DNA from 2 places in the Bacteroides helcogenes P 36-108 genome. Region 1 is predicted to be linked to the other one. Evidence: riboswitches for the same ligand, from Rfam matches in the RefSeq annotation. Region 1 holds a riboswitch; the other holds the start of a gene.
The links. A riboswitch is a leader RNA that binds a small molecule or an ion and turns the genes downstream of it on or off. The one in region 1 is predicted to bind thiamine pyrophosphate.
Positions count from the first base shown of each region.

Region 1 (8,178 bases):
TGGGGACTTCGGGGCTGTCCGGACCTTGGAAGCTCAAACCATAGTAATAAAGGATAAAGAAGCCTTCGTTGGGATTCTTTTCGAGTACACCGGCGATGTCCTTTACATGTCTGATTGGGAGAAGTTCGGAGTTTGCTTCGTTGACGATGCCCAACGAGGTATTCAGATAGATATTTTTGCCGTTGGCTATTAGGCCGTAGGTACTTTCGTAATCTGACAAATCACGTATCTGCTGGAAGGGGGCTTGTTCTTTCTTTAGAGGTTTTCCATACAATCCTTTGTTTAGGGTAGCAACGTAGATGCTGTCTCCGTTCTCGCAAATTCCGGTGATATAAGCATCGATGGTGTCTTTGGGGGCTTGGTTGGGAACGATGGGGATGGGGGTGACGATGCGCTTCGCTTTATCATCTACGATGCCGAGGTACCTTCTTGTTCCGATATAAAGACGTTGTTCTGCCGGGGAATAGTATAGGGTGGTGATATTATTCTGACCTTTGGAATTGCTGAACTGCAAAATAATCTCTGCCTTGTTGTTCTTTATTTTATAGAGTTTCTTTCGGGTTGCCAGAAAGAAAGTATTCTTGTCGGTCTCAAGAAAACGGATGATGTCGTTGCCGGTTACATCTAATCCTTCGATGGGACCCAAAGATTTGGATTTGGATTCCGGATGATTGTAGATGAACTTGTACAGATGCAGTCGGAGGTCATCGGTGATAAAATAGATGCTGTCTCCGGTTCTCTTGGCGCTGACTGCAATCACATTGTTTTCAGAATCGGCGGAATGCTGGCGCAGAGCAAAGGCAAGCAGTGCTTCTTTGCATGCCAGGTATAAGAAGTCATTCACCATGACTCCTAATTGCTTGGCGGTGATGCTGATTCCGTCGGGTAGTTCATATACCAAAGTTTGTTGGTCTTGGATGTATAAAATAGAATTACCTGTGATGAACCATTCTGCTTTGTTAGGTCCTTGTGCGTACAGGTAATATTTACCTTTGCGCATCAAGGTTTTCTCTTTATTGGGAGCTACTTTGATAATGGCATTCTCTAATAAGGCATATACGGTATCATTGTAGATGCTGATGTTGGTCGTTAGGGAATCGATGACAGGACGCTTAAAATCTTGTTCCGGGTGCTGCACGATGAACAAGCCTAAGTCGCTGGCGATGTAAAGCTTCTTGTCTTTTATCAATACTTTGTTGATGCTACAATTCTTGTCGCCTTTACCGATTTTGACAGGAAGCAGTTCGTGGCAACTGTTTTTATCTTGAAGTTTCAGTTGGTATAGGCCATTACTTGTACCGACGTATAATATCTGATTGGCGTCGTCCCGGGCAAGGCTATATACGGAATAATTCAGATTCTTGTCTTTGATGTAGTAAGACTGCGTCTGTTCGGAAGTTTTGGTAAACAGTTTCAAGCCTGCATCCCGGGAACCGATGAACAGAGTATCTTGGTTGTACTCTAAGATGTCATATATCCTACGGTTGCTGTTTATGGAATAAGTGTGGTAATTGTTTACGACTTTCTCGATGAAGTAACCATCTTCCTGTCCGATATAGAGCTTATCGGGATCAGTGGGAGACTGGTTTATACATGATATCGGGGCATCGAAAGTATTGATATTGCAGGTCAGTTTGATGGGGTCCGGGGCAGTGCTCTTACTACACGCTGTTAGTAGAATGAATGCCGAGATGACGAAAATATATAAGTGCTTTTCCATATTCGATGTTAATGGGTAATATTGATTAGAAAAAGGCAAATATAATCTGTTTTCACGAAACTAAGAAGTTCTTGATATTTTAAGCCGAAATGCCACACCTTAGCAGGTGTAATGCCGGGCATTTGCTTCGAAAACCTTCGTCATTCCGAGAGCAAACCTCCGTCATGCTGATGATCTGCTCAGGCAAAACGGATGATACGTTTGCTCTTGTTTTGCTTTTGCCGTAATTTAATCCCTTTTCCTTTTAAGAACATTTTTGGTTAAAAAAAGTTTTGTTCCAGGAGTAAACTTATATGGAAACTCCTCTGTTTGCCGTCGTTTCGCATGAGGAATGACGCCGGATGCCATTGTTTCCATCCCTATGATTTGTCTATATATGTAGGAAAACATCAACAGATAACTAATAATTGATCATTACCAAATACTCTCCTTCTGCTTCTATCGTGAATTCTGTTTCTGTACATTCGTTGAGAGTCCCTTGCCACCAGTTGGTAAAGTCGCTCAGGGGATAGACTAATCCCTTACCGTGCAGACCGTGGGCGGTGAAGTTGATGATGGAAACTTGCTGACCGGGACGGCAAGAGAAAGTGTGCATATCCCGGCAGGGGATAAAGACGCCGTAGTCGGTATAGGTGCGGACATCTGCTCCGGCACGCATGTAATCTATGAGCAGACTGAGGTTTCCTAAAGTATGGTCTTCACGCTTACCGGTAGCGCCTACAATGGCGATATGGCGTTTGTTTTGCGATAGTAGGAAATTAATGGCTTTAGTTTGGTCATTAGTCTCTTGGTCGCTGAGACGGTGCAAGATATGCCCGTACTTTTCCCGGTTCTCTTCGCTCAAAGAATCTCCGTCTCCAATGATAACATCGGGTACATGTCCACGGTGGATATACTCATCGGCCCCGCCATCACAACAAATTACGTAAGGCGCTTCCGCTAATACCTTCAAAGGCAGGGGATTCGTTGGATAGTCCCCGTTTGCCAAAACTACTGCTTCTATTTCCATCAACCAATCACTAATCACTAATCGTTAATCACTAATTTCCATCATCTTCTTCCATTTGAAATAGCCAAAGATAGCGATTATTGTGTATAGACCGTATAAAGCGGCGGTAAAATCAAGTCCTTTATAGATATATAATCCCGTGCTGACGGCATCTACGGCAATCCACGCCCACCATTGTTCTACGTATTTGCGTGCCAGCATCCACATGCCGACAATGCTCAGTGCAGTAGTGAACGAATCAAGCCATGGCACATTACTATCCGTGAAGTTTATCAAGATATAGGCGATACCCAGCAACGTGACGACAAATACAGCTATGAGCGGCAGTAAGTAACGTAGTGGCATACGTGTAATAGGTAGCTCTTTCGGCTGTGCTGCTTCTTTTCGCAACAGCTTTTTACGCAGGAACGTTCCGTATTTCCACATCATCCATCCGTAGAGGGCAGCGCCCAGGTAGTAGATGTTGATACCGAAATCGGCATATAGTCCTGCTTCGTAGTAAACAAAAATATAGATTGCAGGCATGATGATGCCTGCTATCCATAGATAAATGCTTGCGCGATACTCAAACCAAAGATAGAGTAATCCGACCAATGTACCGGTTATTTCGAGAAGCTGCTCCATATCATCTTTTTAACTCCTATGTTATGTAGAGGTTAAAAACTCAGTGTAATATGCGCCAGCGCGTTGACTCCCGCATTCGGATAATAAACCGCATGGTTGGAGGTATAAAGCAACTTGCTGTCAGGGGTCTTTATCTGATTTTTTCCATGTCCCTGATAAACGGCGGCGCCGGAGGCATATCCGTTGCTTTCGTAGGTTTCGTCAAAGAGATTATATACGGTCATGCCTATGCTTACTGATTTTGTGCCGTGCAGTTTGAAGGTATAGCCCATGCTGAGGTTGCTTACGCAATAACTGTTCAGTACACAGTCTTCCTGATGTGCGTTGTTGAGGTATTGCTTGCCCACGTATTGTGTCTGTAAGGAGGCACTGAAACCTTTGTAATCCAATGAGATCAGACTGTTGGCCATGAAATCGGGAGAGAAAGCTATGGGTGTGGTTCCGATGTAGCGCGTGGTCTGTGAAATGCCCCAGCTTTCGCTGTACATGTCTTTCCCATCTTCGTTGATGTCGCTCAGGTATTCCGTATAGTCCTTGATGCGGTTACGGCTGATGGTTGCATTGACATCCCAGCGCAGCCAACGGGCGATTTGCGCACCTGCCATCAGCTCAATGCCCATGCGATAGCTGTCTTTCACGTTCTCTGCCACAGCTTCGCCGATTTCATTCAGTTGGCCGTTCAGTACCAATTGGTTCTTGTAGTTCATGTAGTAAAGGTTGATGCCGGCATTGAATCGGTCTGTGTGGAAATCATATCCCAGTTCGTAATCAAATAGACGCTCCGCCTTGGGGCGGGCCGCAAAGAGATTGTCCGTATAGTTGTTACGGGTAGGCTCCTTGTGTGCTACGCTGAAAGAGGCATATACCTTGTTGTGTGAATCAATGTTCCAGAGTGCTCCGGCTTTGGGATTGAAGAAGCTGAACTTCTCGTCTATGGCGAGTGGTTGCAGATGTGCCGGGCTGGCAGTCCAGTCCCATTTATCGTTGTTGCCGTTTATCTTGTAGCGGGTATATCGGTATTGCAGGTCGGCATAGAGGTTAATGCCTTTGCCCACTGCCCAATTTGCTTTGGCGTAGATGTTTCCGTCCGTTTTACGGCCGATGTTACGATAGTATTCCTGACCGGGCTCCAAGTCTCCTATATAGTTCTTTACCCACATCACTTCGCCGTTGTGCGTATTCTTGTAATAATTCAGTCCGCCGCCCACGGAAGCGTCCAGTCTGCTTCCTCTATAACTCAGAGAGAAGATACCGCCTCCAAAGCCGCTGTTCACTAATTTGCGGCGTATCAGATTCGATTTTTCTATGGTGACACCATTCACTTCAAAAGGCTGCAATCCATATTCAACCAAAGTGCGGGCATTCTTGTATTCTTCGTAATAACCGTCCCCGTCTGTATAGTGCAAGGCCGCGTTCAGCTTCCATGAGGCAGAGAGTATCTGGTTCAGCAACAGTTGGTAATGCGTCTGGTGGTAATAGTCTATCTGATTGTCGTAGAAGCCTATTACGTCTCCTTTATCATCTTTTATTTCTCCATTCGGGTTGTACTTGCGGTTTGCCTGTAAAGTCTCTTTGTTCAGCCCGTCCCAGGCATGATAAGTCTCTTCCTTTCCACCGAAGGTAATGAACTTGAGAGTTGTATTGTCATTATAATAACCGCCTTGCACGAAGTAGGATTTAAGGTCGGCGCTGGCACGGTCTCTGTATCCGTCACTTTGGATATTGGACAGACGGACATCAAATCCCCAGTGCCCGTCGATGATACCTGTTCCTGCTTTTACGGTTTCCTTGTGAGTATTGAACGAACCGTAGGAACTTGATACCTCTGCGTATGGCTTGGAAGAAATGCCCTGTGTCTGCATGTTAATGCTGGCTCCGAAAGCACCTGCACCGTTTGTTGACGTTCCTGCACCCCTCTGAATCTGCATGTCTTGAAGGGAAGATGCAAAGTCCGGGGTATTTACCCAATAGATGGAATGGCTTTCGGCATCATTCATCGGTATGCCGTTGGTGGTTACATTGATGCGTGATGCGTCAGTTCCGCGTACTCGAATACTGGTGTAGCCTATTCCGGCTCCGGCATCGCTTGTTGTCAGCACGGAAGGAGTGAAAGTAAGCATATACGGAATATCCTGCCCAAAATTCTGCTTTTTCAATTGTTCTTTACTGATATTGGTGAAAGCTACCGGTGTGGAACTTGTTGCACGCGTGGAAATGATTTCCACTTCATCAAGGTTGACAACCCGCAGGCTGTCTTTCGTTTGTGTCTGCGCACAGACACCGAGCGCCGCCGTCAGCAGGCAGGCTGCTATTGCATGTTTCTTCATTTGCAATTTTTTTTTTAGATAAATACAGAAAAGGGGAACTTTTCTTCTTTTCCCTCCGCCGGCACTATCCGGATCAGGTCAATGGGTATGATCTCAGCCCGTCGTATTAGGGCACCCCTTATATTGAAATCAGCGGCAAAATTAGGACTTTTCATTGAAAGCAGCAAAAAAAGTGAGTGGATTTCAGAGTTATTTGTTAATTTTGCAACGTTAAATATTAAAGATTATTGTTATGCTATTATCCTTATTAATGGCCGCATTTGCTACTCCGACCGCCGAAGACGGTATTGGCAAGTTGCAAACTCTTATCCAGCAATTGATGGACTGGGCAATTGATGCCGGCGGCCGTATCATCGGAGCTATCATCATTTTTGTAGTGGGACGGTTTCTGATTTCTTTCCTGAAAAAGATGGTAGCCAAATTGTTGGCAAAAAGACATGTGGATCCCAGCATCCAAAGTTTTGCAAAGAGTCTGGTCAATATTCTGTTGACAATCTTGTTGATTATAGCCGTTATCAGTAAGCTGGGAGTGGAGACTACTTCGTTTGCTGCTCTGCTGGCGTCTGCGGGTGTGGCTGTAGGCATGGCATTGTCCGGAAACCTGCAGAATTTTGCAGGAGGACTTATCGTATTGCTGTTCCGGCCTTTCAAAGTCGGTGACTGGATCGAGAGTCAGGGAGTTTCGGGCACAGTACGCGAGATTCAGATTTTTCATACCATCCTGACCACGGCCGACAATAAAGTGATTTATATACCCAACGGTGCTTTGAGCAGTGGTACAGTGACCAATTACAGTCGTGAAGATACTCGTCGTGTGGATTGGGTGATCGGTGTGGAATATGGTGAAAGCTATGATAAGGTAGAAGCCACTGTTCGCCGTATTATTGCTGCCGACAAACGCATCCTGACATCTCCCGAACCTTTTGTGGCTCTCCATGCATTGGATGCCAGCAGTGTCAATGTGGTGATTCGGGTTTGGGTAAAGAGTGGAGATTATTGGGGAGTTTATTTTGAAATGAACAAGGCTGTTTACTCCATATTCAATGAAGAAGGCATCGGCTTCCCATTCCCGCAGTTGACTGTACATCAAGCAAAAGACTGATCATGGATATCTACTTGTCAGGCGTCTTCTTGCTTTTTGGAGTGCTTTAACGGCAGTTTGGGAAACAGTTTCCTGAAGCGCACTAAATGCGGAGTGATATTGCTTCCGGCAATAATGAATGTCACAGCCAGAATAATCAGTGTTATCCCACAACACAGCCTCGGCGTCAGAGACTCTCCGAAGATGGTCACTCCGAAGAATACAGCTGTTACTGGTTCCAGAGCTCCGAGGATGGCGGTTGGAGTAGAGCCTATATATTGGATGGCCTGTGTGGTGCAGAGAAATGATATGGCGGTTGGGAAAACAGCCAGTGCAATTAAATTTCCCCACAAATACCATTTGTCCACCACATGCAGGCTTTGTCCGAAATCCACGCGTATAAGAAAAAGGGATAGGCCGAAAAGTAATACGTAAAAGGTTACTTTGAGGGTTGCCACGTCCTTTAATATGGGACGGTTTACACCTACAATGTAAACGGCGTAGGAGAGGGCGGAGGCCATAACCAGTCCTACACCGATCAGATTGAGCGTTGCGCCCTCACCTCCTTTATAGAGCAAGCCGATGCCGCTTAATGCTAAAAGTATGCAGAAAACGGTTTGCAAAGTGATCTTTTCCTTGAAAGCGACAGCCATGATTAATGCCACTAAGATCGGATAAACAAATAAAATGGTTGAGGCAATGCCGGCTTCCATGAAGTTGTAACTTTGAAATAAGGTAAGGGAGGAGATTGCAACCAGCCATCCCAAAATAACCAGAGAAAATATTTCTTTCCGTTTTAGTCTGAAATTTCGGCCTCGTGCCTTCAGCATGATGCCCAATATCGGAATTGCGAATAAATATCTGAAAAAAAGGACGGAATCAGGATCCATACCTTCTTTATAAAGCGGAAGGGTAAAGAGGGGATTCATTCCATAAGTGGCAGCGGCAACAGCTCCCAATATATATCCTTTGACTTTTGCATTCATCGGTTTTGAGTTTAATTTATATAATTGGCTTTTCTGGCCATAAAGGTAGATTTTACTTTTGACAAAAGAACAAAAAAAGCAGTCATCCGAGTCAGATAACTGCTTTTTTAGTGAACCGCTTGGGGCTCGAACCCAAGACCCCAACATTAAAAGTGTTGTGCTCTACCTGCTGAGCTAGCGATTCAGTCCTTATTGCTGTTAAGCGGGTGCAAAGATAGGCACTTTTCTTTAAAAAGCAAGAAGGATGATGAAAAAAGTTTGCATTATTTTTACTCCTTTTCTGCTATTTGTTGATTATCAGAAGTTTTTGCTTCGCTGATATTTTCCCTGTTGATAATGAAACGTTGGTAATAAGATAACATCAGTGTTGTGAGTGGAAGGGCTATGATCATGCCTAACATCCCCATTAATGACCCCCATACAGATAAAGA
Region 1 is NC_014933.1:1,489,410-1,497,587, forward strand. It holds gene BACHE_RS05900 (ligand-binding sensor domain-containing protein) at 1-1,720, opposite strand, end outside; gene BACHE_RS05905 (thiamine diphosphokinase) at 2,121-2,729, opposite strand; gene pnuC (nicotinamide riboside transporter PnuC) at 2,754-3,353, opposite strand; gene BACHE_RS05915 (TonB-dependent receptor) at 3,386-5,680, opposite strand; TPP riboswitch at 5,714-5,809, opposite strand; gene BACHE_RS05920 (mechanosensitive ion channel family protein) at 5,913-6,782, shown strand; gene BACHE_RS05925 (DMT family transporter) at 6,800-7,747, opposite strand; tRNA gene BACHE_RS05930 (tRNA-Lys) at 7,859-7,931, opposite strand; gene BACHE_RS05935 (AI-2E family transporter) at 8,017-8,178, opposite strand, start outside.

Region 2 (8,178 bases), 1.4 Mb from region 1:
ATAACAGCTACAAGCACAATGAAAAAGAGATAAACTTTGCTGCCTTTTTCTGTATCATTCATAATAAAATAGATTAGGAAGTTAAAGGAAAATTGGTGATTAGTTAACACTAATCACCAATCAATTGATTATCAGCAATACATATTAACGATTGCTTCATATAGTTCTTGTTTTCCACTGGTTTGTTTCGGTTCGCCATTGTTTTTTGCATAAGCCACAATATCCTCCAAGGTCAGTTTGCCTTCCTCGAATTCTTTGCCTTTGCCACTGTCAAAAGAAGCATAACGATCGGCCAGCATCTGCTTATAAGGAGATTCCTCTAATAATCGGGCTGCATTCTCCAGGGCACGAGCCATAGCATCCATACCTGCGATGTGGGCAATGAAAATATCCTCCAAATCAGTGGAATTACGACGAGTCTTAGCATCAAAATTAGTACCGCCATTACCTAAGCCACCATTACGGATAATCTGCATCATAGCCTGAACCAATTCAAAATTATCTATGGGGAACTGATCGGTATCCCAACCATTCTGATAATCGCCGCGATTGGCATCGATAGATCCTAACATACCATTGTCAACGGCAACGGCCAACTCGTGTTCAAAAGTGTGGCCGGCCAAAGTAGCATGGTTTACTTCAATATTTACTTTAAAATCTCTGTCCAGATTATGAGTTTTCAAGAAGCCGATGACGGTTTCAGTATCTACATCGTACTGATGTTTTGTCGGTTCCATTGGTTTTGGTTCAATCAGAAACGTACCTGTAAAGCCTTTACTACGTGCATAATCACGAGCAATAGTCAGCATTTGTGCAAGATGCTCTTTTTCACGTTTTTGATCTGTGTTCAACAAAGACATATATCCTTCACGTCCACCCCAGAATACATAGTTTGTACCACCCAATTCTATTGTTGCATCAATCGCATTCTTGATTTGAACTGCTGCACGCGCCACTACATCGAAATCAGGATTGGTAGCTGCGCCATTCATATAACGGGCATGACTGAATACATTGGCAGTACCCCACAACAGTTTAATTCCAGTTTCGGCTTGTTTTTGTTTAGCGTAGGCCACGATAGTTTTCAGGTTAGTCTCATATTCTTCCACAGTATCGGCTTCCGCACAAAGATCAACATCATGGAAGCAGTAGTAGCCTATTCCCATTTTCTGCATAAACTCGAAGCCGGCATCCATTTTATTCTTGGCTGCTTGTATTTTGTCAACATCACCATTCCAAGGAAATTTTTTTGTACCACCACCAAATTGGTCTCCGCCTTCTGCACAAAGAGTATGCCACCATGCCATAGCAAATTTCAGCCAGTCTCTCATTTTCTTGCCCATAATTACTTTATCTGCATCATAATAGCGGAACGCCATCGGATTCTTACTCTCTTTGCCTTCGAATTTAATCTTTCCTATTCCGGGAAAATACTCTTTTGTTGCCATAATCTTAATTTATTTTTAAGGATTAATATATTTAGTCGTTATTCTTTTTTCATTTCATTGCTTTCTCCAAACTATATTTCCAGCGTGCATAAGCATCTGCATAAGTCTGGCTATCGGATTGTTCCGGCTCTATTACTTCCAGTTTTTCAAGTGTAGAAAAGGCTTCATTATTGTCTTTATAAATACCTGCACCTATACCAGCACCTTTGGCAGCCCCCACAGAACCATCCGTATCATACAATTCAATGACGGAATTCGTTACGCCTGCCAAAGTTTCACGAAACAGAGGGCTGAGAAACATATTTGCCTTACCTGCATGAATTTTTCGTACCGGAATGCCCATGCTCTCCATGATATCAATTCCATATTTAAAAGAGAAAACAATGCCTTCCTGAGCAGCGCGGATAATATGTTGCTTACCATGCCGGTTGAAGTCAATTCCCTGTATGGAGCAGCCTACCTCTTTATTTTCCAACATACGTTCGGCGCCATTGCCGAAAGGCAGAATACTGATACCTGCACTACCGATAGGAGCTTGTGCTGCCAATAGATTCATATCATCATAAGAAAGATTCTGGGGAGCTATCACACGTTTTATCCATGAGTTCAGAATCCCTGTACCATTGATGCATAACAGCACACCTAAACGAGTTTGCCCGGTAGTATGATTAACATGTGCGAATGTATTTACACGTGATTTGGAGTCATAACTCATTTCACCATTTACACCATATACCACACCAGACGTTCCCGCAGTAGAGGCTATTTCTCCAGGATTAAACACATTCAGTGATAACGCGTTGTTGGGCTGATCTCCGGCACGATATGTAATCGGAGTGCCTTCTTTCAGTCCCAATTCATTGGCTGCGGCCGCACTAACGCGACCTTGTTCGGAGAAAGTAGGCTTAATGTCGGCAATCAAAGACATATCAATACCATAATATTTCATCAAGAAATCTGCGACCTGACCATTCTTGAAATCCCAGAACATACCTTCAGATAAGCCGGGAATCGTTGTACAAATCGTGCCACTCAACTTCATGGCTATATAATCACCCGGCAATATTATCTTATGTATTTTTTCGTAAATGTCCGGTTCATTTTCTTTAATCCACGCCAATTTAGATGCAGTGAAATTGCCTGGAGAATTGAGTAAATGAGAAAGGCAATTCTCTTTCCCTAATGTTTCAAAAGCTTTCTGTCCATAAGAAACAGCTCTTGAATCACACCAAATGATAGCAGGACGCAACACTTCCTGATTTTTATCCACGCATACCAGTCCATGCATCTGATATGAAATGCCGATGGCCTTTATATCTTCAACCTTCACATCGGATTTTGCCAGTATAGCTAATGTGGCATACTTTAGATTTTCCCACCAATCTTCAGGATTTTGTTCTGCCCATCCCGGTTTTACTACGATGATTTCCGCTTCCGTTTTCGGGAAAAAAGCGGATGATATACATTTACCGCTTTCTGCATTTACCAGGCTCGCCTTGACGGACGAGCTACCAATGTCATAACCTAATAGGTACATAGTATTATTTTTATTTAAAGAATTAACCTTCCTTTAAAAATCTGATTATCTCCTGATCTTATTGTATATTTTCTTGTCAAAACGATAATAACGCGCCGCACGGTGGGCTACTCCCTGCTGTTTTTCTTCCAAGGGAACCACATATTCCATGAAAGCTATTTTTTTATGAAAATTGCGTACATCTATTTTTCTGCCATATACCAGTTCATATAAAGTGCGCAGTTGTGAGACTGTAAATTTACGTGGCAACAAGTCAAACAAAGAAGACGGATTTATATCAACATATTGACGTATATATATCATGGCCTCTTTGATAATCAGATTATGATCAAATGCCAAGGCTCTTATATCGTGCATAGCTATCCAACAGGCCTGATAATTATCCAGGTCACGGCTCAATGTCCGATCTATTTTTACTAAGGAAAGATAGGCTATGGTAACGATACGCTCTACTTTAGACTGCATGGCACGCTCCAACCAGTGCACATCTTTGGGGTCTTTTGTACGGTTTTTGGAACCGAATGCTTTGAACTGTATCAGGTTTACATTTTTCAGCCCGGTCAGTTCATTCAATACCCTTTTGGCAGCTTCATCCAGATCTTCGTCCATATAAATCAAGCTTCCCGGCAGCTTCATGTCATGAAACACTTCTCCTTCCTCCTCGCCTGCCCGTTTTATCAGCAACACTTTCAACTGTTCTCCATCGAAGCCAATCACTACACAATCTACAGAAATGTGATTGTTTGCTAACGGCGTCCTATAATCAATGTCTTGCATAATATATTTGTTTTAAGCGCTGCAAATATAAAGAGGTTTTTCTAATTTACAATAGATATAACAACATTTTATTAATAGTATAAATAATTATTTTACAATAATATACATATCGTACTTATTACAATATCATATCGCGTGTTATAGTATAAAGTACAATATGTTATTTTGTAAAAGAATTGAAAGTTGTAAATACATCATTATCAAAAACAAGTCACATACCCATATTGTATTTCAGCACAGCACAACAGATGAGCATTGCACAAAAAATATATTTTGTGTGGTGAATATCAGAAAAACCTCTACCTTTGCGACACCTTTTATTATTTAAATAAAAAAACAAGTAAATATGAAAGCATTTGTATTTCCGGGTCAGGGGGCCCAATTCGTAGGTATGGGAAAAGACCTGTACGAAAATTCAGCTTTAGCCAAAGAACTTTTTGAGAAGGCAAATGATATTCTCGGATATCGCATTACAGATATTATGTTCAACGGTACGGATGAGGATCTGCGCCAGACCAAAGTTACTCAACCTGCCGTATTCCTCCACTCCGTAATTTCCGCTTTGTGTATGGGAGATGATTTTAAACCCGAAATGACGGCCGGTCATTCATTGGGTGAATTCTCCGCATTGGTTGCTGCCGGTGCTCTGAGTTTTGAAGATGGTTTGAAGTTGGTTTATGCGCGCGCTATGGCAATGCAGAAAGCTTGTGAAGCACAACCTTCCACAATGGCTGCCATTATTGCTTTGCCGGATGAGAAGGTAGAAGAAATCTGTACCCAAGTAAGTGCCGAAGGTGAAGTATGTGTTGCTGCCAATTATAACTGTCCGGGACAAATTGTAATTTCCGGTTCTATCGCAGGTATCGAAAAGGCTTGCGAACTAATGAAGGCCGCTGGTGCAAAACGTGCGTTGCCTTTGAAAGTGGGCGGTGCTTTCCACTCTCCGCTGATGAATCCTGCCAAGGTGGAACTGGAGGCAGCCATCAACATTACTGAAATCCATGCTCCTAAATGTTCGGTTTATCAGAATGTGGATGCCCTACCTCACACAGATCCGGCTGAAATCAAGAAGAACCTGGTTGCCCAGTTGACAGCTTCCGTACGTTGGACTCAAACCGTTAAGAATATGGTTGCCGATGGTGCTACAGACTTTACGGAATGTGGACCGGGTGCAGTGCTGCAAGGCCTCATCAAGAAAATAACTCCGGAAGTCGATGCTCACGGCATAGCATAGTTTTTGCTTGCTATTTGTACATTCATAAAAAAGGGAACCGCTTTCTGCATGAAAGCGGTTCCCTTTTTTATGAATGTACAAAATAAAGACCTAACACATAGCACATCTTGCATACACGTATAAATTAAGCATCAATATATCGTAAAATAAAGAATTAGTTATATCTTTGTTGCCGTAAAGACAAAGGGGTGCCCGGACGGGCTGAGATCATACCCTCGAACCTGATGCAGTTAGTACTGCCGTAGGAATTGGATATTGTTTTCTTTTCTGATATTTCCGCAACGGAAACTTCTTTGTATTTACTACCCGCTATTTTTTTATCTTTAAAAACAAGAAAAAGAATGAATGTATCAGTAAACAGCAAAGAGGTGCAGACCGCTGCCATTACCCTTTCACAACTTATCGAGGAGTTATCGCTGCCATCGCATGGCATTGCCGTGGCTGTGGACAATCACATGGTTTCACGAACGGAATGGACACAGTTTGCTTTGAAAGAAGGGATGTCTGTCATTGTCATCAAAGCAGCTTGCGGAGGATGAAGACGATGGAAAAGGAATCATTGATAAGGAAAAACGGAAACGTTCAGTTCATCACGCACTACACCGAATGCTATTCCTACTTAGACGCTGCACGCATAGCACTTGAGGGTGGTTGTCGCTGGATACAACTGCGCATGAAAGATGCTCCCCTTGAAGAAGTGGAGTCCACAGCACGCCAGGTCCGGCAGTTATGCCAACAGCAGGGAGCACTTTTTATCATCGACGATCACGTGGAACTTGCCAAGATATACGCCGATGGCGTGCATCTTGGCAAGATGGACATGCCCATTGCCGATGCACGCTGCATTTTGGGTGAAACGTATATCATAGGCGGAACAGCCAACTCTTTTGAGGATGTGCGGCAACACTATGAGGCTGGGGCAGACTACATTGGCTGCGGTCCTTTCCGCTACACCACCACCAAGAAGAATCTCAGTCCGATATTGGGCACGGACGGTTACGCCGACATCGTCAGACGGATGGAAGCGAGCCACATTTCTCTGCCCATAGTGGCCATCGGCGGCATAATGCCGGATGATATCAAGGAAATCATGCAGACGGGCGTAACAGGTATTGCTCTTTCCGGTAGCGTGCTCCGGGCAAAGAATCCAATAGAAGAAATGAAAAGAACCGTTGCGGAAGCCAACCGGACAATCAATCATTGCAAATAATCATTTAAGAAAAAGAAGATATGGATAAATTAATTATCGCAGGGCGCGAGTTCAGCTCACGTTTGTTTTTGGGAACCGGAAAATTCAACTCGAATGAACTGATGGAACAGTCTGTCTTGGCTTCCGGCACAGAAATGGTAACTGTCGCCATGAAACGCATCGAATTAGACAATAAAGAGGATGATATGCTGAAGCACATACAGCACCCCCATATACAGCTCCTGCCCAATACTTCGGGCGTGCGCAATGCCGAGGAAGCCATATTTGCTGCACAAATGGCGCGTGAAGCATTTGGCACAAACTGGTTGAAATTAGAGATACATCCCGATCCGCGCTATCTGCTTCCTGACTCTGTGGAGACACTGAAAGCTACGGAGGAGTTGGTGAAACTGGGGTTTGTGGTGCTCCCCTACTGTCAGGCAGATCCTACGCTCTGCAAGCGACTGGAGGAAGCAGGCGCCGCTACGGTGATGCCGTTGGGTGCACCCATCGGCACAAACAAAGGGTTGCAAACCCGTGACTTCCTGCGCATCATCATTGAACAAGTCAACATCCCCGTGATAGTGGATGCCGGTATCGGTGCTCCGAGCCATGCCGCCGAAGCCATGGAGCTGGGCGCATCTGCTTGCTTGGTGAATACGGCTATTGCCGTAGCAGGCAATCCGGTGAACATGGCACAAGCCTTCAAGCAAGCAGTGGAAGCCGGTCGTACGGCATACGAGGCGGGCTTGGGAGTACAGACAGACAACTTTCTGGCCGAAGCCAGCTCACCATTGACGGCATTTTTGAATGAATAAAAGCCGATTATTTTACAAATAAGGCTCTTTTTCTCTTTTTTTGGCCTGAAAGAAAAAATATCTTTCAGGCCATTACCAGCGGTGAAGAAATTTTTTAGTAAAACCTTTCCGGATTTTTAGTAAAAATCTCCCGAAGTTTTAGTAAATCTTCTCCGGAGTTTTACTGAAAAGAAAAAAAGTTCTAAAATATCACGAAATACAGGAAAGGAAAAAATATTACATTATAATCTATCTGACATGAAACAAAAAATAAAATTCCCACGTTCCGAAAAGGTTTACTTGCCGGGAAGTATTTATCCGGAACTCCGTGTGGGTATGCGCAAGGTGGAACAAGTGCCAAGCACCAACTTTATAGATGGAGAAAAGGTTATCACCCCCAATCCGGACATTTACATCTACGACACCAGCGGAGCATTCAGTGACCCTGCCGTTGAGATAGACCTGAAGAAAGGACTTCCTCGCTTGCGCGAACCATGGATACTGCGGCGCGGCGATGTGGAACGGCTTCCCGAAGTAAGTTCCGAATACGGGCGCATGCGCCGCGATGACCAATCGCTTGATGCACTCCGCTTTGAACACATTGCCCTGCCCTATCGGGCGCAGCAGGGCAAATGTTGCACCCAAATGTATTATGCCAAACAGGGTATCATCACTCCCGAAATGGAATATGTGGCCATACGTGAGAACATGAACTGTGCCGAATTGGGCATAGAAACACACATCACACCCGAGTTTGTGCGTCAAGAGATAGCCCAAGGACGTGCTGTGCTTCCCGCTAACGTCAATCATCCCGAAGCCGAACCGATGATTATCGGCCGCAACTTCCTTGTGAAGATCAACACCAACATCGGCAATTCGGCCACAACATCGAGCATCGACGAAGAAGTAGAAAAGGCACTCTGGAGTTGCAAATGGGGCGGTGACACGCTGATGGACCTTTCTACCGGAGAGAACATCCACGAGACGCGCGAATGGATTATCCGCAACTGTCCCGTCCCGGTGGGTACTGTACCTATCTATCAGGCACTGGAGAAGGTGAACGGCCGGGTGGAAGAATTGACTTGGGAAATCTATCGCGACACGCTCATCGAACAATGCGAACAGGGCGTGGATTACTTCACCATCCATGCAGGCATCCGCCGCCACAATGTGCATCTGGCCGACAAGCGTCTTTG
Region 2 is NC_014933.1:2,866,684-2,874,861, forward strand. It holds gene xylE (D-xylose transporter XylE) at 1-62, opposite strand, end outside; gene xylA (xylose isomerase) at 132-1,448, opposite strand; gene BACHE_RS11675 (xylulokinase) at 1,498-2,985, opposite strand; gene BACHE_RS11680 (NUDIX hydrolase) at 3,031-3,762, opposite strand; gene fabD (ACP S-malonyltransferase) at 4,109-4,996, shown strand; TPP riboswitch at 5,171-5,261, shown strand; gene thiS (sulfur carrier protein ThiS) at 5,338-5,535, shown strand; gene BACHE_RS11695 (thiamine phosphate synthase) at 5,532-6,206, shown strand; gene BACHE_RS11700 (thiazole synthase) at 6,227-7,003, shown strand; gene thiC (phosphomethylpyrimidine synthase ThiC) at 7,241-8,178, shown strand, end outside.
Region 2: another riboswitch for thiamine pyrophosphate. It lies ahead of thiS (sulfur carrier protein ThiS); the one in region 1 lies ahead of BACHE_RS05915 (TonB-dependent receptor).